Regions from separate parts of the Acidovorax sp. BLS4 genome, predicted to be linked through region 2. Evidence: predicted binding sites of a transcription regulator. Region 2 holds the regulator's gene; each other region holds the start of a gene.

Region 1 (7,739 bases), 880 kb from region 2:
CCGGGCCGCAAGAGAAAGTCCGGCCGGGCCGGGCGGCCGACGGTTTCGTTGCCCGCGGCGAAGGTTTCGTACAGCAGCACGCCGCCGGGCGCGACGCTGGCCACCAGCGTGGGCAGGAGCGGCCGCCACAGGTACCGGGTGACGACCACGGCGCCGAAGGTGCGGCCCGCCAACGGCCAGGGCCCGGCTTCGATGTCCGCGCAGAGGATTTCGCCCAGCCCCCGCAGCGGGGCCAGCACGTCGGGGTCGCGGTCCACGCCGGTCACGGGATGCCCGCGCCCGTGGAGCCAGCGCAGGTGCCGGCCGCTGCCGCAGGCCACGTCCAGCACGCTGGCGCCGGGCGGCAGGAGATGGGCCCAGCGCCGGACCCATTCCGAAGGCGGCTCAAGGCCGTGAATGGCTGGCATTTGCTATGAAAATAATAGCATTCAAGGCAATGAAATCGCCGGCATGAAGGCGATTTGGCGCCATCGTCAGAAGCAGGCCCACAGCTGGTCGGCCATCATCACCACGAAGTCCGGCTCCGCATACAGGAGGAACACGGCGGCCAGCAGCACCGCGCCGGCGGCGCCCCAGGCCCACGCCCGGTGGGCGCGAGCTGGGCGCGCGGTGCGGGCAGGGCCCGGCGAGGGGTGCGGGGTGGGCGGCATGTTCCGGCGCTTTTCAGGCGGAGGCCGGTTGCGGCGCCCGGTGGATCGGGCTTTCCTTGACCGGCAGGTTCACCAGTCCGGCCAGCACGCCCAGGCCGATGGCCAGGTACCAGACCAGGTCGTAGCTGCCGGTGGTGTCGTACAGGTAGCCCCCCAGCCAGACGCCCAGGAAGCTGCCGATCTGGTGGCTGAAGAACACGAACCCGCCCAGCATGGACAGGTGCTGCACGCCGAAGATCTGCGCCACCGTGGCGTTGGTGGGCGGGATGGTGGACAGCCACAGCACGCCCATCACCGCCGAGAACACGTACACCGACAGCGGCGACAGCGGCACCAGCAGGAACACGCTGATCGCCACGGCCCGGGCGAAGTAGATGAAGGCGAGGATGTAGCGCTTGGGATTGCGCTGGCCCAGCGTGCCGGCGATGTACGTGCCGAACACGTTGAACAGACCGATCAGCGCCAGCGCGTAGCTGGCCACCTGCGGCGACATGCCGTGGTCCTTGAGGTAGCTGGGCATGTGCACGCCGATGAACACCACCTGGAAGCCGCAGACGAAGTAGCCCGCCGTCAGCATCAGGAAGCTCGGGTAGCGCAGCGCCTCGCCCATGGCCTGGCCCACCGTCTGCGAGCGCGGGGTGGCGGTGCGGCTTCGAAAGCCCGGCTCGCGCAGGCCGAAGGCCAGCGGCACGATCAGCAGCACCATGGCCGAGAGCACCAGCAGCGCCTCTTGCCAGCCCAGGCGCACGATGAGCTGGCCCTCCACCGGCACCATCAGGAACTGCCCGAACGAGCCGGCCGCCGCCGCCACGCCCATGGCCCAGGAACGCCTCTCCGGCGCGATCTGCCGGCCCAACACGCCGTAGATGACCGCATAGGTGGTGCCCGCCTGCGCCGCGCCGATCAGCACGCCCGCGGTCAGGGCGAAGAGCGCCGGCGTGGGCGACAGGGCCATGCCGACCAGGCCCAGGCCGTACAGCACGGCCCCGCCGATCAGCACGCGGAAGGCGCCGAACCGGTCGGCCGCCATGCCCGCGAAGATGCCGAAGCAGCCCCAGGCGAGGTTCTGCACCGCGATGGCCAGCGCGAACGACTGGCGGGTCCAGCCCATGTCCTGGGTGATGGGCTGCAGCCACAGCCCGAAGCCGTGGCGGATGCCCATGGACAGCGTGACGATGGCGGCGCCACACGCCAATACCTGGGCCATGGACAATTTCTGGGGGTCTTGAGGCATCCGGCAAATGTAGCCAAAGCGGCGCATTCGCGTGCACGCCTTCGCGACCCATTCCACCGCGGGCATCGGCGGCGGGTGAAAAGAGGGCTGGGTTTATATCCAGCCCATCCGGCCCTGCGGCACTACAATCCGCCCCCATGGCAGCCAAACCCTCCTCCACCCCGCCAAGCGAATACTCCGAAGGCTCGATCCGCGTCCTCAAGGGACTGGAACCCGTCAAGCAGCGTCCGGGCATGTACACCCGCACCGACAACCCGCTGCACATCATCCAGGAAGTGCTGGACAACGCGGCCGACGAAGCGCTCGCCGGCCATGGCAAGAAGATCAAGGTCACGCTGCACGCCGACGGTTCGGTCAGCGTGGAAGACGACGGCCGCGGCATCCCGTTCGGCCTGCACCCCGAAGAAAAGGCCCCGGTGATCGAACTCGTATTCACCCGCCTGCACGCGGGCGGCAAGTTCGACAAGGGCTCGGGCGGCGCCTACAGCTTCTCGGGCGGCCTGCACGGCGTGGGCGTCTCGGTGACCAATGCGCTGGCCCTGCGTCTGGAGGCCAGCACCCACCGCGAGGGCAAGGTGGCCCGCCTGGTGTTCGAAGGCGGCGACGTGACCGAGCCGCTGGTGGCCCGACCGCTGGCCGCCGGTGAGCGCAAGCAGGGCACCACGGTGCGCGTGTGGCCCGACGGCAAGTACTTCGAGGCGACCGCGCTGCCCATGGGCGAGCTCACGCACCTGCTGCGCAGCAAGGCGGTGCTGATGCCCGGCGTGTCGGTCTCCCTCGTGAACGAGAAGACGCGCGAGACGCAGACCTGGCAGTACAAGGGCGGCCTGCGCGACTACCTCGGCCAGACGCTGAACGCCGACCCGGTGATCCCGCTGTTCGAAGGCGAAGGCTTCGCCGACCGGCACCACGAGAGCTTCGCCGAAGGCGAGGGCGCCGCCTGGTGCGTGGCCTTCACCGAAGACGGCCACCCGGTGCGCGAGAGCTACGTCAACCTGATCCCCACCAGCGCGGGCGGCACGCACGAAAGCGGCCTGCGCGACGGCCTGTTCAATGCCGTCAAAAGCTTCATCGAACTGCATTCGCTGCTGCCCAAGGGCGTCAAGCTGCTGCCCGAGGACGTCTTCGCCCGCGCCAGCTACGTGCTGTCGGCCAAGGTGCTGGACCCGCAGTTCCAGGGCCAGATCAAGGAGCGGCTGAATTCCCGCGACGCGGTGCGGCTGGTGAGCGGCTTCGTGCGCCCGGCGCTCGAGTTGTGGCTGAACCAGCACGTCGACTATGGCAAGAAGCTGGCCGAGCTGGCCATCAAGGCCGCGCAGACGCGCCAGAAGGCCGGCCAGAAGGTCGAAAAGCGCAAGGGCTCCGGCGTGGCCGTGCTGCCCGGCAAGCTCACCGACTGCGAGAGCCGCGACCTCGCCCACAACGAGGTCTTCCTGGTCGAGGGCGACTCGGCCGGCGGCAGCGCCAAGATGGGCCGCGACAAGGAAAGCCAGGCCATCCTGCCGCTGCGCGGCAAGGTGCTCAACACCTGGGAGGTGGACCGCGACCGGCTTTTCGGGAACACCGAGATCCACGACATTTCCGTGGCCATCGGCGTGGACCCGCACGGACCCAACGATTCGCCCGACCTCTCGGGCCTGCGCTATGGCAAGGTCTGCATCCTGTCCGATGCCGACGTGGACGGCTCGCACATCCAGGTGCTGTTGCTCACCCTGTTCTTCCGCCATTTTCCGAAACTCATCGAGACCGGCCACATCTACGTGGCACGCCCGCCGCTGTTTCGCGTGGACGTGCCGGCGCGCGGCAAGAAGCCGGCCTCCAAGATGTATGCGCTGGACGAGGGCGAGCTGGTGGCCATTCTCGACAAATGCGCCAAGGACGGCGTGGCGCGCGAGAAGTGCCAGATCAGCCGCTTCAAGGGCCTGGGCGAGATGAACGCCGAGCAGCTGTGGGAAACCACGCTCAACCCCGACACGCGCCGCCTGCTGCCCGTGCAGCTGGGCGACATGGACTTCGCCGCCACCGAGGGCCTCATCACCAAGCTGATGGGCAAGGGCGAGGCCGCCGCGCGCCGCGAACTGATGGAACTGCACGGCGACGCCGTGGAAGTGGACATCTGAGCCATGGCCTGGCGCGACCGGTTCGGACGTTCGGGCCTTTCAGGCCTCTGGCGCATGGTTTGCGCCGGCATGCTGCTATTGTTTTTGCAGCAAGCGGCGCGCGCCGACCTGTGGGCCTATGTGGACGAGCGCGGCGTGACCCACTTCGCGGCCGAGCAGGTGGACGGGCGCTACGGGCTGTTCTTTCGCGGCAACGATTTCGACTCCACCCGCGACGGCCCGGCGGCGGCATCCGCGGGCGCCACCGCGGCCACGCCGTCCGGTGCCCGGCTGCTGGCCTTCTTCGACATCTCCCCCGACTACAAGCGCGTCAAGCACCACCTGCGCGCATCGGCCAGCCAGAACGGCGTGGACTACGAACTGCTGCAGGCATTGATCGCCACCGAATCGGGCTTCGACGCGCGCGCCGTATCGCCCAGGGGCGCGGTGGGGCTGATGCAGCTCATGCCCGCCACGGCGTCCCGCTTCGGCGTGGCGGGCGAGGCGCGCCGCTCGGTGGAGCAAAAGCTCACCGAACCGGCGATCAACGTGTCGGCCGGCACGCGCTACCTGCGGCACCTGCTGGACCTCTTCGACGGCCGCACCGACCTGGCGCTGGCCGCCTACAACGCGGGCGAGGGCGCCGTGCAGCGCGCCGGCAACCGAATTCCGGCCTACCGCGAAACGCAGAACTACGTGAAAAGCGTGCTGGGCCTGTATGCCCAGCTCAAGCCCCCGGCACCGCTGCTGGCCCACCGGGCCACGCCGGGCCGCGTGCGCATGGAACTGGGCGCCGGTTCCGATGACACCCCTTCCCAAAGCGCTGCGGCCGGCCTGCCGGTCCGCACCGTCGGCGCCCCGCGCGCCCCTTGACCTTCGATTTCCCGAATGAGCGACCAAACCCCTCTCGATCTTTCCCCGCCCGAATCGGACGACAGCCTGGGCCTGGCCGGCTACGCCCAGCGCGCCTACCTGGAATATGCCCTGTCCGTGGTCAAGGGCCGCGCGCTGCCCGACGTGTGCGACGGCCTCAAGCCCGTGCAGCGCCGCATCCTCTACTCCATGGACCGCATGGGCCTGGGGTATTCGGGCCCGACCCGCAACGTGGCGGCCAAGCCGGTCAAGAGCGCCCGCGTGGTGGGCGACGTGCTGGGCCGTTTCCACCCCCACGGCGACCAGTCGGCCTACGACGCGCTGGTGCGCCTGGCGCAGGACTTCAACCAGCGCTACCCGCTGATCGATGGCCAGGGCAACTTCGGCAGCCGCGACGGCGATGGCGCCGCGGCCATGCGCTACACCGAGGCGCGGCTGTCGCGCATCACCAGCCTGCTGCTCGACGAGATCGACGAGGGCACGGTTGATTTCATGCCCAACTACGACGGCAGCACGCAGGAGCCGCGCCAGCTGCCCGCGCGCCTGCCGTTCGCGCTGCTCAACGGCGCCAGCGGCATCGCGGTGGGCCTGGCGACCGAAATCCCCAGCCACAACCTGCGCGAGATCGCCGATGCCTGCGTGGCGCTCATCAAGGCGCCGCAGCTGTCCGAGGCGGAGCTGATGGCCATCGTGCCCGGGCCGGACTACCCCGGCGGCGGCCAGATCATCAGCACGGCGGGCGACATCGCCGACGCCTACCGCACGGGGCGCGGCAGCCTCAAGGTGCGCGCGCGCTGGAAGATCGAAGACCTCGCGCGCGGCCAGTGGCAGCTCATCGTGACCGAGCTGCCGCCCGGCGTCAGCACGCAGAAGGTGCTGGAGGAGATCGAGGAGATCACCAACCCCAAGGTCAAGGCCGGCAAGAAGGCCCTGTCGCAGGACCAGGTGCAGCTCAAGGGCAGCGTGCTGGCCGTGCTCGATGCCGTGCGCGACGAGTCCAGCAAGGACGCGCCGGTGCGCCTGGTGTTCGAGCCCAAGACCGGCAAGGTGCCGCAGCAGGAACTGATCACCACGCTGCTGGCGCACACCAGCCTGGAGACCTCCTCGCCCATCAACCTGACCATGGTGGGGCTGGACGGCAAGCCAGTGCAGAAGTCGCTGCGCAAGATGCTGGAGGAATGGATCGCCTTTCGCCAGGGCACCATCGTGCGGCGCTCGCAGCACCGCCTGGGCAAGGTGCTGGACCGCATCCACATCCTCGAAGGGCGGCAGATCGTGCTGCTCAACATCGACGAGGTGATCGCCATCATCCGCGCGAGCGACGAGCCCAAGGCGGCGCTGATCGCGCGCTTCGCGCTGTCGGACCGGCAGGCCGAGGACATCCTGGAAATCCGCCTGCGCCAGCTGGCGCGGCTGGAGGCCATCAAGATCGAGCAGGAGCTGAAGGAGCTGCGCGCCGAGCAGGGCAAGCTGGAGGACATCCTGGGCAACCCCGGTTCGCTGCGGCGCCTGATGATCCGGGAGATCGAGGCCGACGCCAAGACCTTCGCCGATGCGCGCCGCACGCTCATCCAGGCCGAGAAGAAGGCCATCGCGGAGGTGCGCGTGGTGGACGAGCCCGTGACCGTGGTCGTCTCGCAAAAGGGCTGGGTGCGCGCGCGCAGCGGCCATGGGCACGAGCCGGGCAGCTTCGCCTTCAAGGCGGGCGACGGCCTGTATGCCACCTTCGAATGCCGCACGGTCGACACGCTGCTGGCCTTCGGCAGCAACGGCCGGGTGTACTCGGTGGCGGTGTCGCTGCTGCCCGGCGCGCGCGGCGATGGCCAGCCGGTCACCACGCTCATCGAGCTGGAGTCGGGCACGCAGCTGCTGCATTATTTCGCCGGGCCGGCGGTCGCCACGCTGCTGCTGGCGGGCTCGGGCGGCTACGGCTTCCTCGCCTCGGTCGAGAACATGACGGCGCGCCAGCGGGGCGGCAAGGCCTTCCTCTCGCTGGGCGAGGGCGAGACCGTGTGCCGCCCGTCCCACGCCTGGGGCACCAGTGGCGCGCAACTGCTGGCGCCGGCCACGCACGTGGCCTGCGCATCGGCGGGCGGACGCATCCTGACCTTCGAGATCGGCGAGCTCAAGACCATGGCCAACGGCGGCCGGGGCCTGATGCTGATCGACCTGGAGCCGAAGGACACGCTGGCGGGCGCAGTGGCGTACACGCGCAGCATCCGCCTGGAAGGCCTGGGGCGCGGCGGCAAGGAGCGCGAGGAGACGCTGGAGATCCGTTCGCTGAACAACGCCCGCTCGCCGCGCGGGCGCAAGGGCAAGGCCGCCGATCTGGGCTTCAAGCCGTCGGCGGTGTTCCGGGTCGAATAACCCCCCGGTCGCCGCGCAGCCGCCCAGCGGCCCGCGGCGACGGGCGCTGGGGCTGCGCAGGCGCGCGGGCCCGCGCCCAAGGGTTTGTGCCCTGCACAAGGCCACCCAACCATGCGCACCATGGAGACCTCTTTCCTGGGTTGTTGGAGCCAACGGAGATCGGCCATGAAGAATCTGCGCATTTCCCACAAGCTCTGGGGGGCTGTCGCCGCGATCGTGATCGCGCTGGCCGCCGTGGTCGGCACTTCGGCCTACCGCTCGGCCGCCACGCAGGCCCGCTCCGCGCAGGTCACGGCCGACATGGCCATGCGGGTGGAAGCGGCCCTGCGCTGGGCCGGGCTTACCGAGACCAACGCCGCGCGCACGCAGGCCGTCATCGTGAGCAGCGATCCGGCCGTGGAGGCGGAGTTCAAGGACCTGATCGCGGCCACGTCCGCGCAGATCACCGAGGTGCAGAAATCGCTGGAGGCCTTGCCGCTGTCAGAGGCCGACAAGGCGCAGATGGCCACCATCGCC
Region 2 (7,739 bases):
CTCCCGACCCACCGAAGCGCCGGAAATCAACCTGATTCCGTTCATCGACGTGCTGCTCGTGGTGCTCATCTTCCTGATGCTGTCCACCACCTACAGCAAGTTCACCGAACTGCAACTGACCCTGCCCGTGGCCGATGCCGAGCAGCAGCGCGATCACCCCAAGGAAGTGATCGTGGCCGTCGCCGCAGATGGCCGCTATGCCATCAACAAGCTGGCGGTCGAGGGCAAGAGCGTGGACGTGGTGGCCCAGGCATTGGCCGCGGCGGCCAGCGCCGGCAAGGACAGCGTCGTCATCATCAGTGCCGACGCCAATTCGCCGCACCAGGCCGTGGTCACCGTCATGGAAGCCGCGCGCCGCGTGGGCCTGTCGCAGATCACCTTCGCCACCCAGTCCACGGCCAGCGCCGGCAAGTAGTCGCGATGGCTGCCGCCGGGCCGCAGCCGCCCTCTGCGTCCTCTTCCACCGCCCCCCATGCCCAGGCACCCACCCTGCAAGCGGCCTGGAAACGGCGTGGGCCGCTGGCTTGGGCGCTGTGGCCGTTGTCCTGTCTGTATCGGATCGCTGTAGCCATTCGGCGAGCGCTTTATCGGCTGGGCGTCCTGCGCGCCGAGCGCGTGGCGGTGCCGGTGATCGTCGTGGGCAACGTGATCGCCGGAGGGGCGGGCAAGACCCCGGTCACGCAGGCCATCGTGCGACATCTGGTGGCGCGCGGATGGCAGCCTGGCGTGGTGTCGCGCGGCTACGGGCGGTCCACCGACGACTGCCGCGAAGTGTGCGCGGACAGCCGCGCGACCGAAGTGGGCGACGAGCCTTTGCTGATCGCAAAGCGCACGGGCGTTCCCGTGTTCGTGGCGCGGCACCGGGCGCAGGCGGCGCGCGCACTGCTGGCACAGCATCCCCGCACCGATGTGATCGTTTGCGACGACGGCCTGCAGCATCTGGCGCTGGCCCGCGACATCGAAATCTGCGTATTCAACGACGACGGCGTGGGCAACGGATTCCTCCTGCCGGCCGGACCGCTGCGCGAACCCTGGCCACGCCAGGTCGACTGCGTGCTCCATGCCGGACGGGCTCCGGCCGGCGCATCGCCGGCGTTCTCCCTGAGACGCTCGCTCGGGCCGGACGCCATGCGTGCGGACGGCAGCACCGAGCCCCTGGCGCAGTGGCGCGGCCGGCCCTTGCACGCCGTGGCCGCCATCGCCAGGCCACAGGAATTCTTTGCCATGCTGCGGGCAAGAGGACTCACGCTGCAGCAGACCACCGCCTTGCCCGATCACTATGATTTTGATAGCTGGAAAGACAATCAAGACGCCGGCATGACGCTGGTTTGCACCGAAAAGGACGCCACCAAGCTGTGGCGACTCCACCCCCAGGCGCTGGCCGTGCCGCTGCACCTGGAAATCGACAGCGCTTTTTTCTCCCTGCTGGACGAGCGGTTGCGGGCTGCCGCACGCCGCTCGCTATCATCGCCCTCCGACTGACCCCGAAGCCACTACCGCCATGGATCCCAAACTGCTCGAACTGCTGGTCTGCCCCGTCACCAAGGGCTCGCTCACTTTCAACCGGGAGCGGCAGGAACTGGTGTCGCGCAGCGCCCGCCTGGCCTACCCGGTGCGCGACGGCATTCCGGTGCTGCTCGAAAACGAAGCACGCACCCTGACGGACGAGGAGCTGGAGGCGTGACCGCGCCCGCCACGCCTTTCACCATCCTGATACCGGCGCGGCTGGCCTCCACGCGGCTGCCCGACAAGCCGCTGGCCGACATCGCCGGGCTGCCCATGGTGGTGCGCGTGGCGCAACGCGCGGCGCAAAGCCAGGCCACGCGCGTCATCGTGGCGGCGGACGATGCCCGCATCCTCGCGGCCTGCCAGGCGCATGGCGTGCAGGCCCTGCTCACGCGGCCCGACCATCCGAGCGGCAGCGACCGCCTGGCCGAGGCCTGCGAACAGCTGGGCCTGGCAGGCGACGACATCGTGGTGAACGTGCAGGGCGACGAGCCGCTGATCGACCCCGCGCTGATCGATGCCGTGGCCGCCCTGCTGCCGGCCCGCACGGACGCCAGCATGGGGACCGCCGCCCATGCCATCGGCACGCTGGCCGACTACACCAACCCCCATGTCGTGAAGGTCGTGCTCGATGCGCGCGGTCTCGCGCACTACTTCAGCCGGGCGCCCATTCCGCATGCACGCGACCATGCCGACGCTGCCTGGTGGACGCAGGGGCCCGATGGCGCGGCCACCGGCGTGCCGCCAGGGTATGCGCCGCTGCGCCACATCGGCCTCTACAGCTACCGCGCCGCATTCCTTCGGCAGTTTCCGGCCCTGCCGCCCGCGCCCACTGAAGCGGTCGAGGCACTGGAGCAGTTGCGGGCGCTGTGGCACGGCCACCGCATCGCCGTGCATGTGACCGCTTCGGCACCCGGCCCCGGCGTGGACACCCCCCAGGATCTGGAACGCGTGCGAGCGCTGTTTTCTTAGCGTTTTCAGAGTCCCCGCCGTGTCAGGAAAGCGCGTGGACCCGCGTGCTATCCTTGCCCGCGATCAGAGCGCCGCATCCCGGGCCGGAGGCAAGCCCGTGGCCAGTGGCGCCAGCCGAATTCAACACTTAGAGGACATCCATGAGACTGATTCTTTTGGGCGCACCCGGCGCCGGAAAGGGCACGCAGGCCGCATTCATTTGCCAGAAATACGGTATTCCGCAAATCTCCACCGGTGACATGCTGCGCGCCGCCGTCAAGGCAGGCACGCCGCTGGGGCAGCAGGCCAAGGCCGTCATGGATGCGGGGGCGCTGGTCAGCGACGACCTCATCATCAATCTCGTGAAAGAGCGCATCGCACAGCCCGACTGCACGTCCGGCTTCCTGTTCGACGGATTTCCCCGCACCATCCCGCAGGCCGACGCCATGAAGGCCGCGGGCGTCAAGCTCGACTATGTGCTCGAGATCGACGTGCCCTTCGATGCCATCATCGAACGCATGAGCGGCCGCCGCTCCCACCCGGCCAGCGGTCGCACGTACCACGTCAAGTTCAACCCGCCCAAGGTGGAAGGCAAGGACGACGTGACCGGCGAAGACCTCATCCAGCGCGAAGACGACAAGGAGGCCACCGTCAAGAAGCGCCTGGATGTGTACAGCGCCCAGACCCGTCCGCTGGTGGAGTACTACTCCAGCTGGGCCAAGGCCGATCCGGCCGGCGCTCCCAAATACCGCGCCATCAGCGGCACGGGCAGCGTGGAAGAGATCACCCAGCGCGCGCTGGCCGCACTGGCCGGCTGATTGCCGACTGAACCCGCACGGCACCTCGGCCGTGCCTGGAACGCCCCGCCCTCTGCGGGGCGTTGCCATTTCAGGGGCGCCGAGGCCGGGCGAGCAGATCGAGCAGCAGGCTGATGCGGGCCTTCACCGGGCTCAACCCCTCCGAGTGGGGCAAGGCGTCCCCCGGCTTGGGCAGCACCCGGCCCAGCGGGCAGCGGGTGGCCACGCGCACTTCCACACCGCTCTCGTGCGCGCGCTCCAGCGCCTTGGCCAGGGCATGGTGCAGCGTGCCGTTGCCCGTCGCCGCCACCACGAGGCCATCCACGCCGTCCAGCACCAGCAGGTCGACGATGCGGCCGTCGGCGCCGACGTGGTTCATGAGCACCTCCACCCGCGGCCACAGGTAAGTGTTGGCGATGTGGTGAAGCGCATCCAATCGCGGAACCGAAGGGGCCGGCCAGCCATGGGCCAGGCGAACCGCGCCCTCCTCCACCCAGCCCAGCGGCCCGGCGTCTCCTGAACTGAAGGCATCCACGCGATAGGGGTGCACTTTCTGCACGTCGCGCGCGGTGTGGATCGTGCCTGCCACCACCGCCAGCACCCCGCGCGCCCCGGGCGTGGCCGCTACCGCCACCGCATCGAGCAGATTCTGCGGACCGTCCGGCGCGATCGCCGTTGCCGGCCGCATGGCGCAGGCCAGCACCACGGGGCGTTCGGCAGTGTCCAGGACCGAGTCCAGGAACCACGCCGTCTCCTCCAGCGTGTCGGTGCCGTGCGTGACCACCACCCCGCGCACATCGGGATCGGCCAGCAACTGCGTGCAGCGGTGGGCCAGTTGCCGCCATACGGCGAAATCCATGTCCTTGCTGTCGATCTGCGCGATCTGCTCGGCTTCGATCCGGCCACGGGCCGCCTGCGCCAGCCCAGGAATCGCCTCCAGCAACTGCCCCACGCTCACCTGACCGGCGGTATAGCCGATGTTGTCTCCGGCCTTGGCGGCCTTGCCCGCGATGGTTCCGCCGGTGCCCAGCACCACGATTTTTCCTGTGCCCACTTGCACGCTCCAAAAAACTGGTTAAAAATACAGTGACTGGATTAAAAAACAGGCCTCTACCTGCCTATCCGTTCAGCACCGGAGTCACTCATGTTCGACAGTCCCAAGCTCACCGCCCGCCAGCAGCAGATCCTCGATCTGATCCAGACCGCCATCTCCCGCACCGGCGCGCCCCCCACCCGGGCGGAAATCGCCGCCGAGTTCGGCTTCAAGTCCGCCAATGCGGCCGAAGAGCACCTGCAAGCCCTGGCCCGCAAGGGCGTCATCGAACTGGTCAGCGGCACATCGCGCGGCATCCGGCTGCGCAGCGACACGGTGCGCTCCATCAATGCCGCCCGCGGCACCCAGTTCAACCTGCCCATGCCGGGCCTGTCGCAGCTGTCGCTTCCCCTGGTGGGGCGGGTGGCGGCAGGGTCGCCCATTCTCGCGCAGGAACACGTCGACCAAACCTACAGCGTGGAGGGCAGCCTGTTCCAGCACAAGCCGGATTACCTGCTCAAGGTGCGCGGCATGTCCATGCGCGATGCGGGCATCATGGACGGCGACCTGCTCGCCGTGCAATCCACCCGCGAGGCGCGCAACGGCCAGATCATCGTGGCCCGGCTGGGCGACGACGTCACCGTCAAGCGCCTGCGCCGCACGGCCACCGCCATCGAGCTGCTGCCCGAAAACCCCGACTACCCCGTCATCACCGTGCATCCGGGCGAGCCTTTCGAAATCGAAGGGCTCGCAGTGGGCCTGATCCGCAACACCATGCTGATGTAGCCCGCTGCACACCGCCGCAGGTGGCGGGCGTCTGGCGGCCAGGGGCAAGAAGCCCTGGTCAGCCAACCCTGCGGCAGTGTGTTTTTCCTCGGCAATCCTGCCTGTGTTCAACCCCCTCGCACTTCGCTGGAGTTTTCACATGGGATTTGCCCTGCTCGCTTTTTCTTCCTTTTCGCAACCGCTGAATGCTTTGGCGCGGTGGCTGCGCGCGCCCGCCTGCCGCCCTCCGCGCCAGGACCGCAGGGCCGTCGCAGGCCAGCCAGGCGGCGGCGCCAGCGGCAGAGGCACGGTGCATGCCGTGGCCCCAGGCCTCCATGCCGACGCCATCAGCCCGTCCGCCACGCGGCCGGCTGCCATCGAACCGCTGCCATGCACCGCCTTGGAAAGTGCGGCGGCAGAGGGCCTGCCGTGTCCTACAGCGCTCGCCCCCCTGCCACGGCGCTTCGTGGTGGTTCGGCCGCGGCAGGCACCGCCCGACCAGCCCTTTTCAGCATGTCCCCCCACACTGGCGACAACCCCGTCTGCACGGTCATGGCCCAGCACCAGCGCCAATGACAGTGGGGCATTTGCGGGTTGCAGCCGCCCCCGGCCTGCTGCGCGCCCGCTGCGGGTGCTGGATCGCCGCGGCCCCGGTGCGGCGGCGCGCGTGCTGATCTCCGGCCGCATGGCCGATGTGTGCGCGGAACTGGACCGCCTCGTGCGGGCCGAGGCGGCCTTGCAGGCGCCCCATTGAGGCCGCACATCCCAGCCGCAGCCCGGCAACCCTGAAGCACCCGGAGGTGCCTGGTGGGTGCCTGGTGGGTGCCTGGTGGGTGCCTGGTGGGTGCTCGGGGGAAGCCGCTCCGCGATGAATGGGGCCGAGCAGGGTTGGGCAAGTCTTCCACCATGGGTCCCCGTGCCCCGCCGCCCACCGTGCCGATGTCGATGCGAAGCGCCGCGCAGCCTGGCTGCCGGCCTCAACTGTTGAGTTGCGCCCAGAGCTTGTCCAACCGCTTCACGCTCACCGGCTGCGGGGTTCGCAGCTCCTGGGCGAAAAAGCTCACCCGCAACTCTTCCAGCAGCCAGCGCAGCTCCTGCATGCGTGCATCCACCGCGCCCTTGCGTTCGGCCACCAGGCGCCAGTAGCGCTGCTCCTGCGGGCGCAGTTCGGCCAGCTTGGTGGCGTCGCGCGCCGGATCGGCGCGGTATTTGTCCAGCCGCAGCGTGATCGCCTTGAGGTAGCGGGCAAAATGCGCCAGTTGCGCCCACGGTGCCGCAGCCAGGAACGCCTTGGGCATGAGGCGCTGCAACTGCTGCTGCGCGTCCTGCACGGCTTCGGGTGCGTTCTTGGTGTCCTTGATCTTGCGCGCTGCGGCGGCGTACTCCAGCAAGATCGTGCCGGCGAGCCGCGCGACCTCGTTGGCGATCAGGGTGAGCCGGCCGCGTCCCTCGTCCACCCGGCGCTTGAACGCGGTCTCATCGGTGGGCAACGGGTCGAGCAGGAAGGCCCGGTCCAGCGCCACGTCGATGATCTGGCTGCGCAGTTCTTCCTGCGTGCCCAGCGGCATGTAGGCCACAGCCATCTTCTGCAGGTCGGGAATGTTCTTTTCCAGGTACTTGAGCGCGTCCTTGATCTGCAGCGCGAACAGACGGCGCAGGCCCGCACGGTGCCGGGCGGCGGCCAGTTCGGGCTCGTCGAACACCTCGACGGTGACGGCATCGCCACCGTCGATGAGCGCGGGAAAGCCGATCAGCGTCTGGCCGCCCTTGCGGATCTCCATCAGCTCGGGCAGCTCCCCAAAGGTCCATGCGGTGTGGCGCTGGCCGGCGGGCGCCTGCCGGGCCGAAGCGGCGGCTGGCGAGGAAGCGGCCGGCGCCGTCACCGCCGCAGGGCCGCGGCGCCCCGCTGCAGCGGGAGGCGCTTCACTTTTGATAGCAGAATGCCCTAGTACTTCTTGCGCTGGAGCCTTTTTTTGTTCAAAACCCTTGGCATCGCCGCCCAGCTTGAGCCCCGCCAGGGCCTGGAAGGCGCCACGCGCCTTCGCACCCCATTCGGCCTTGAGGGCACCCAGGTTGCGCCCATGACCGAGCTGGCGCCCGTGTTCGTCCACCACGCGGAAGTTCATGAACAGGTGCGGGCTCAGCATGTCGAGCTTGAAATCGGCCCGCTTGACGTCGAGCGAGGTCTCATCGCGCACCTGCTTGAGCAGCACCTCGACCAGGCTGCCGTGGCCGAAGCGTTCGGGCGTGCCGAGCAGCCCGGCCAGCCGGGTTGCGCTGTCGGGCAGCGGCACGAACCGGCTGCGGGGGCGCTGCGGCAGGCTCTTGAGCAGGGCCTGGATCTTGGGCTGCAGCATGCCGGGCACCAGCCATTCGCAGCGCTCGTCGCTCACCTGGTTGAGCACGAACAGCGGCACGGTGACCGTGATGCCGTCGCGCGCATCGCCCGGCTCGTGCAGGTAGCTCGCTGCGCAATCCACGCCGCCCAGCCGCACCGTGCGCGGGAAGGCATTGCCGGTGATGCCCGCGGCCTCGTGGCGCATGAGTTCTTCGCGCGTCAGCTTGAGCAGGTCGGGCTTCGACGCGCTCGCCTCGCGGTACCACGCCTCGAAGCTGTACCCGCTGCACACGTCGGCCGGCAACTGCTGGTCGTAGAAGGCATAGATCAGCTCGTCATCCACCAGCAC
Region 3 (7,739 bases), 460 kb from region 2:
CCTCCACCGTCTCCAGGCTGAATCCCAACGCCTTGCCCACGTCCCGGATCGCCGACTTGGGCCGGTAACTGATCACAGTGGCAGTGAGCGCTGCTCGGTCTCGGCCGTACTTGCCGTACAGGTACTGGATCACCTCTTCGCGCCGCTGGTGCTCGAAATCGATGTCGATGTCCGGTGGCTCATTGCGCTCGCGGCTGATGAAGCGCTCGAACAGCACCGACATGCGCGCAGGGTCCACTTCGGTCACCCCGAGGCAATAGCAGACCACGCTGTTGGCGGCCGAGCCACGCCCCTGGCAGAGGATGTGGCGTGAGCGCGCGAACGCCACGATGTCGTACACCGTCAGAAAATAGTGCTCGTAGCGCAACTCGCAGATCAGGGCCAGTTCATGCTCGATCTGCGATTGCACGGGGACCGGGATGCCAGACAGCCAGCGCCGGCCGGCGCCCTCATAGGTCATTTGTCTCAAATACTGCGCCGCGGTCAGGCCGCGCGGCACCACCTCATCGGGGTACTGGTACTTGAGCTCATCCAGGCTGAAACTGCACCGAGACGCCACGTGCAACGTCTCGGCCAGCAAGTCCGCAGGATAGGTCTGCGCCAGCCGCAGCCGGGTGCGCAGGTGCCGCTCGGCACTGCGCTGCAGGGCGTGTCCGCATTCCGTGAGCGGTTTGCCCACGCGTGTGGCCGTGAGAACGTCCTGCAGCGGCTTCCTGGAGCGCACGTGCATGTGCACATCGCCCACCGCCACCAGCGGCAAGGCCGTCAACTCCGAGAGCCAACGCATGCGGTGCAGCCAAAGCTCATCGTCCAGCTGGCGCAGCTGGTCCACCCCGATCCAGCAGCGGCCCCGAAACTGCTTCAAAGTCCACAACGCCAGCGCTTCCAGTTGCGCATCGCTAGCCTTGCGGTCCGGGCAAAGCAAGGCCAGGCAATCGGCGAGCTCCGCGCCGGTGATCTGGTCCAGCGTGAGGTGATAGGTCCCTTTGCTGGAAGCGCGGCGCAGCTTGGTGATGAACGCGCAGAGGTTGCCGTAGCCGTTGAGGTTCTGCGCAAGCACCACCACCGTGGCCGGCGCCTCGGTGGCACTGCGCGGCTGGATGCAAAACTGCGAGCCCAGGATCAGGGGCAGGCCTGCGGCCTTGGCTGCGACGTGGGCGCGCACGACCCCTGCCATGCTGCACTCATCGGTGAGGGCCAGGGCCCGGTATCCGAGGTCCCTGGCTCGCTCCACGAGTTCGTCCGGCCAGCTCGCCCCGCGCAGAAAGCTGAAATTCGACAGGCAGCGCAACTCCACATAGTCCGGGATCGCGCGGGTAGGCCGATTCATCGTTCGCCCTCACGCGAAGTGACCGTGGAGAAACCACGCCGTCTGGTCACCGGCCAGGCGCTGCTGGAATACCCACAGAACGCCAGCGTGCGGGCTCAGCGCGAGCCAGTAGTCACGCTGCACGTGCAACGGCTTCGCGTCTTGGCCGCCTCCGCTCGCACCACCGCCTTCACCTGCCTCGCCGCGGTGCCACCAGCCACCTTCGACCCGGTCGGGCCCGAGCAAGAGTTGTAGAGGGCCTTGGTAGATGGGGCGGTTGTCGCGCTCGATCAGGCGCAGTGGTTCCTCCAGCACCCAGGTGGGCAGCGGCAACCCGTACGAAGGCTCCGTCGCCTTGCGGCGTTTGAGCACACCGCTCTCCCAGCACTGCATCCACTCCAGCCGGTGGTCTTCGCACAGGATCGGTCGGCGGACGCAGCCCTCTCCCAAGCGGGCCTGGATGCGTTCGAGCGTGAGGTCGGTGCTGCTGCCCTTGCGTATCGTCTCCGGGATCAGCGATCGGCTTTCTTCGACAATGGGCGCCACCTCCGAGACCAGCAACTCGATGTCGCCGGCAGGCGCCAGCAGTTGCACCTTGGCCAGGTGCTCAGCCAGCAGGCGGGAGAAGTGTTCCACATGCTGGGTGGGGTGCGCCGTGCGGACGGTGAGCTCGCCACCCGTGCCTGCATCCTTGGCGCGCATCACGTCGTGGCACCAGCGCAGCGTAAAGGCCGTGGCGCCCAATCGCCTTGCCGCGAGCCATCCGGCCATCTGCAAGAGCAGGCGCCGCGCGCCGAACAGCAAGGCCGGTGCAGTCTCCACGCGCGACATCAACTCCAGCCTGGCGTGAAAGGTCTCGGGCAGTGTGATCCAGTCGTACACCTCGGGCCGCAGCCCGTACGCCTGGTCCATAGCCTGCAGCAAGGCTTTATCAAAGCGGCGGCTCAGGCCGCCCCGAGGCAAGGCCCGAACATCCCCGAGCGTGAGGCAACCGATCCGCGCCAAGGTGGCATGGTGCGCAGCCACTGCCGTGATCGCGGCCAGCGGCAGTGGATCCAGCCACTGGGCCAGCGGAGCGCGAAACCCGTCACAGTCTTCGGGGGTTGAGGCATGGTGCACCAGCGCCAACGCGGCGGTGCCCGTCGGCGCCCAGGCGATGCGGGCGCCGAGTTCCATGGCGCCTGCCTCCACGAGATCGTGCAATGGCTGCATCCCGCCAAAAAGCCGCGCACTGGCCGACACCTCTGCGACGACGCAATCCTCCAGCAATGCCACCCGGGGAGTGAACTGCAAGGCCCAGATGCCGAGAGCAGTCACGTCAATGGGGGATGGACTGGCGGGCAAAGGGATGGGTAGCAACGCGGCCCAATGCCCGAGCATCGGAGGCCTCCTTGTGGGAGCGTGCGACAGGGATCGCCTGCGGGACCCTCAATCGCGGCGGGATGACTGCCGCCAAGCTGGCAGGCATGGCCTCCAGATACAAGGCGTCCTCCAGCGACCCGCCACGCCGCTTGGGGATGCGCACTTCCAGCTGCCAGCCAGGAGCGAGCGACACTGCGACCCGCAGCGGAGCGGGCGAGGCATCATTCAACGCGGTGATGGGGCGAAGCAGAAACACCGGGGCGTCGCAGGACTGGGCGTGGATCTGCAGGCGCCGGATCTGCTCTGGCCGGGCTTGAGGCAACCATGCCAATACGGCACCGGCAGGGTCGGACTTGACGAGTTGCTCAGTGATCCAGAGGCGGTCTACCGGGGCGCTGGCATGGATCCAGACGACCTGGTCGGGCGCCAGGCCGAGTTGTACCAAGCCGCCAACGTGCGGCTGCTTCGGGGGCGCGACCAAGTAGACACGCCCACCGGCATTGAGGAACAAAGGGAGCGATGGACCCAGCAGGCGCCACTCGCACAGAGCCGCCTGGGGGATGAGCAGCTCTGTCAGCGTGTGGGTCGGCCAACCGCCCCCGGGAAGCTGGGCATCAAGGGCGGCAAAGCCCGTCGGGACCGTGCGGGAGACCGAACTGCCGACTTCCGCACCGCGCCACACCGCCTCGGCCACGTGACGCGGGAGTGCATCTAGGCCGAAGGTACCAGAGGTGTGGGCAGGAACTGGCATGGCAGGGAGACCGAATAAGCATCGCAAATACTGTATGAAAGCACAGTATATGGGTGCGACCCAAATTCCGGTAGCCCAGCCTTGCGCCGCCAGCCACCCTGGCGCGGAATTCGCTCAGAATGGCTGAAGCGCATCGACATCAAACCAGGGGGCGTATGGCAGGAAAATTCATGGGGCGTGACGCCGTGATCAGCACCATCAAGAGCGCTGAGAGAACCAATGCCATGCAAAAGCGCAATGGCACGAATCACCCGGTGCACGCTGTAGTCTGCGGGTGCTCGGATCCGCATTGCGGGGCGTTTCACAGGCTTGTGGACGACCAAACATTGCCTACCCCTGAAGAGGCGGACGCGACGCTCAAAACGGCGAAGTTAGCGAAGCGAAGTGTCCCTGCTCAGGACAAAGCAGGTCCACCGGGGGATAGCTAACGATCACAGCCCAATGCGGCTTGACTTCAATCTCGGTGTCAGGGCAACGCATAAACGGCCGATTACGAATCGCGGTTCTTCTTGACGCACTTATGCATGATACGGTTTCACAACTGACGATAGTGGGCTGCAGACGGCCATGAGCGGGCCTCGGACACCATGAAGTTAATCGAAGAAGAAGTTGTGCGTGCGCTACCTGCGTAGCGGCATCCACTATCAGGTCACGGGCGATGCAGAGGTCGAGGTGAGCAGCAACACCCAATACGCCGCGATCCGCCAGCTCGGCGGCACCATTGAGATTCCAGCGCGCCAGGCAATGGTGCGCTACCGCAGCTTGGCTGGGCGGGTACTGTTTGCGGTAAGAAGCACAAGCGGGCGGCCGAGCGGCAGGTGACCATTCCAGCACACCAGGTCAGCATTCCCGCGCGGCCGTTCCTGGGGACCAGCTCGGCGGATGACCCGGAGATTCGGGAGATCGTTCAGGATTGGGTGGTGGGGCGAGTTGGGTTTTTTAGGCAGAATGAGACCGCAAACTACACGATGGAAGAGCATATGGTGGACGAAACCGCGTCGCACGACGCGCAGGAACCAAACGAATCTAGGTTAAGCCAAGTTTCTGAGGTGATCTTGGGGCAAGTGACCGGACTACCAGCCCCAGTCCAGAGAACGTTTTGGAAAGCTTTTGGGCGCTTGGCAACTTCTGCCGTGGAAATACCTGCCGCTTACATGGAAGGCAAGGCGGCCCAAATTCGTGCTACGTCCGACGCCCGAGTTCACGCAATCAAAACTTCGGGAGCGGCCATTGCTAGTCAGCTTCAGGTGCCGCCAGCCTATGTAGAGGCTGCAAGCATTAAGTACGCGGAACGGATAGTTGGGAGGCAGAAGAACCTCGACGCGATTGTCAGCACTGCGGCCGAAGAATTGGCACGATTGCCTCCTTCCGGGCTAGAGGGTGATCCTGTTGGATCAGCGGAGATTAGTGATGACTGGCTGAATACTTTTGAGGCTGAAGCCGAGAATATGAGCTCCGACTACATGCGGACCGTTTTCGGAAAACTGCTAGCCAACGAAGTGAAGAGGCCTGGAGCGTTCTCCCGTCGGTCCGTGAAGATTCTGGGTCAGATGGAGAGGCAAGAGGCAGAGATTTTTGCTCGCTTCTGTTCCCTTGCAGTCCAGTTCGAGGTAAATGGGCAAGTATTCAGCGGTCTGCTTATGACCCTGGGTGAGGATGTTGAGGTAGGCGGCCTAAGTAGGTACGGCCTGGACTACCGGTCGCTAATGACCTTGATTGACTACGGGCTAGTTCTGGGGACGTTCAGTGGACGTCAGCGGGTCGAGATGTCTGAACATGTAGATGACGATGTGACGTTTCTCCATGCAGGAAAAAATTACCGATATGTCTCAGAGGTCCCTGGAGAGAGAGTTATTGAATTAGCAGGAATAACGACTACTCGGGCTGGAACTGAACTCATGCAATTGGTCACACCAATCCCTGACCCTGAGTATTCGGCCCGGTTGGAAATTTACCTGCGGTCTCAATCCCTGAGGCTTGACCGGCTTACGTAGTCGCGCCCTGCTCGAACTGAAATACGGTCCTGGTTCCCACTACGTTCCTTCCGCCGCCGACCATGGCGGCATGCCTCACCGCACTGCCTCCCGTAATACCCTATGGCGACATCCCCATTGAGCGATGCCTCTTGAGAGACGATGTCATGCTAGGGTTCATCGACGAGAAGGGTCGACTCATGATGACCATCATTGAGGACGACAAGCTGGCCGACGCGGCGGGTAAGCAATCGAGAAAACGCGGACAACAGCATCGGACCTGGACAGAACTGTAGTTCCTCGGATGTCTGCTTCGGGCCCAAAGCCGACATCTGCAATGACTGCTTTAGTCCAGTGATGGATGCCTTACAAGCGTTGCGAGGAACAGCAGGATTGAGCTAATTGCGGTCAGCAGCGCAACCACTAGCCAGATGTTTCGACATGCCTCCATCTTCTCGGCGTAGGCTTGATAGGTAAGCACAGGTCCAGTTAGGCTGTGCACGGTAACAATCTCCCCTTGATAGAGCCCGATCCTTAGTTGCTGCCCATTCCCCTCCAAGGCAGCAATCTGTTCACGTCCGACGCCGAGCACTTGCGCAAAAGGGAGGTAGATGACAGGCCTAAGCTTTCTCAGATATTCATCGCGGTCAATGTCATTGTCGACACCAATGCCAAAGCCTCCATTAAGCCGAGTGCTTCCATGATTGATTCCATTGCGACTGACCACGGTTTCAAGGGAGCCAATGTACTTGACGGCCACATTCCTTGCACTCAATTCGGACTCGGGAATGACCTGCATCTCCGCCCGCTGCAAGAGCAGCATGCCTGCTACGACGAGAAGCGCGATGCAGAGGTGCATCCGGTACTTATATAACCACTCGTAGACCTTTAATCCCTTCCTCCGCATATCCCTCCCAATGTCTGCTTCTAGCCGATCGCTGTTGCGTGCAAAGCCTAGGCGCGAGGTTCTTGCATTCACGTATGATTTCGTTCGGAATCTGCAACAGGTAAATCCAGGGCGAATTATGCAGCCCAACCATTGAGTTTCTAAATGTTTCGATGCAGTATTCCCTGGCGACAATATCGGCGTAAGAGGGAAAACAAACATGAAGAAAACTTTGATCGTGGTCGCGGCGTTGTCGCTTTGCACCATTGCTTCTGCCAAGGGGGCGGGGGCCATTCGAGCAGCCATTCCAGCAGCCACATGAGTTCCAGCACTACCCATTCCTCCGGTGGAAGCCACTCCACGAGTGGATACACCCAACTGGGCGGGCTCACCCAAGCATCGCTTGCTAACAAACTCGCCAAGGTTGCGCCCGTGGCAGCGGCTCCCGCTCCCGCGGCGCCAACTGGTGTGATCACCAAGATGTGACAGCGGCGCTCCCCTGGCTCGAGAAAAACGGCGGTTGGGGTGGCTTGCTAGTCGAGGTCTGGGAAAGTCGAAAATCGCCATCCGCCTTTGGGCTCGTACTTGCGTGGGTTCTCGAAGTATCTCGATAGTTCACGATGGTCTGTGATCTTCAGCTCCTCATAGCGCAGGTCCCACATGACGCGACCGATGTCCGACATCGCAGCTCGCTCTTGCGGCTTCTCCTTCATTGTCCACTCGAACAGCCGCGGCAAAATGAGACCGCCGGGCAGATCCATGGCAGCTAGCTCAGCCGCGCGTCGGCTCACCAAAGCACGCAGGCCACCGTTGTGCACCTCGCTGGCGTACTCACCCATGCTCGCAAAGCCCTCCAGCGGTCGCAGCATTAGTATCCGGTACAAGAGCAAACCTAGGCCCCAGCTTTCATAGCTGCCACCGAAATGAACGCTCCTTTGCCAAGGGCGAAATACCTCTGGGGGAAGACTCGTGAGTGCGCCTCCAATCATTCGCGGCGCATAGGCGAGCATCACGAAGTTGTGATCCGGTTCGTCATCGTAGTTGCCGGAGATGACTGGAAGTGCTTCACCCCAATCGAGCACCTTGACTCCCGCCTTGGCGTCGATCTGGCTGACGAGCGGCCCCATGTGCACAAGGCTCTCTGGTAGGAGCATGATGTTTCCAGGATGAAAGTCCCGGTGCTGATAGTTCCTCGTAGCTGTGGACATCGCGTAGGCGACTCGATGAAAGACACTGAGGCGCTCCAACGGAGTCAGTAGGTGCGCTCGTTCCAGCCAAGTTGACAGCAGCTCACCGCCGACCCATTCAGTGACAAGTGCAATGGTCTGAATGTCATCGAATTCTTCGAAGTGCAAGACCTTTGGCGCAACGTCGTCGAAAGGAAACTGCGTGATGTTTTCGAGGGCATCTCGTTCGGTCATGAACTTCGCTCTCTCACCTTCGCCTCGCGGGCAGATG

The links. The regulator LexA, encoded in region 2, represses DNA repair genes until DNA is damaged. The targets are predictions, from matches to a motif close to ACTGTATNNNNATACAGT.
Region 1: the regulator LexA is predicted to act here: its motif matches at 1,971-1,988, upstream of R1Z03_RS10820 (DNA topoisomerase IV subunit B).
Region 3: the regulator LexA is predicted to act here: its motif matches at 3,452-3,469, upstream of imuA (translesion DNA synthesis-associated protein ImuA).

What each region holds. Positions count from the first base shown of each region.
Region 1 covers NZ_CP136797.1:2,320,124-2,327,862, forward strand. Annotated here, with positions in the region: gene R1Z03_RS10805 (class I SAM-dependent methyltransferase) at 1-398, opposite strand, end outside; gene R1Z03_RS10810 (hypothetical protein) at 474-650, opposite strand; gene R1Z03_RS10815 (MFS transporter) at 664-1,884, opposite strand; gene R1Z03_RS10820 (DNA topoisomerase IV subunit B) at 2,022-4,004, shown strand; gene R1Z03_RS10825 (lytic transglycosylase domain-containing protein) at 4,008-4,856, shown strand; gene parC (DNA topoisomerase IV subunit A) at 4,872-7,223, shown strand; gene R1Z03_RS10835 (methyl-accepting chemotaxis protein) at 7,389-7,739, shown strand, end outside.
Region 2 covers NZ_CP136797.1:1,436,232-1,443,970, reverse strand. Annotated here, with positions in the region: gene R1Z03_RS06605 (biopolymer transporter ExbD) at 1-415, shown strand, start outside; gene lpxK (tetraacyldisaccharide 4'-kinase) at 421-1,482, shown strand; gene R1Z03_RS06595 (Trm112 family protein) at 1,502-1,684, shown strand; gene kdsB (3-deoxy-manno-octulosonate cytidylyltransferase) at 1,681-2,478, shown strand; gene adk (adenylate kinase) at 2,619-3,275, shown strand; gene R1Z03_RS06580 (asparaginase) at 3,346-4,314, opposite strand; gene lexA (transcriptional repressor LexA) at 4,399-5,073, shown strand; gene R1Z03_RS06570 (hypothetical protein) at 5,684-5,806, shown strand; gene hrpA (ATP-dependent RNA helicase HrpA) at 6,030-7,739, opposite strand, start outside.
Region 3 covers NZ_CP136797.1:971,499-979,237, reverse strand. Annotated here, with positions in the region: gene R1Z03_RS04580 (error-prone DNA polymerase) at 1-1,330, opposite strand, end outside; gene R1Z03_RS04575 (DNA polymerase Y family protein) at 1,340-2,689, opposite strand; gene imuA (translesion DNA synthesis-associated protein ImuA) at 2,628-3,422, opposite strand; gene R1Z03_RS04565 (hypothetical protein) at 4,038-4,244, shown strand; gene R1Z03_RS04560 (DUF2806 domain-containing protein) at 4,403-5,416, shown strand; gene R1Z03_RS04555 (hypothetical protein) at 5,742-6,575, opposite strand; gene R1Z03_RS04550 (hypothetical protein) at 6,815-7,739, opposite strand, start outside.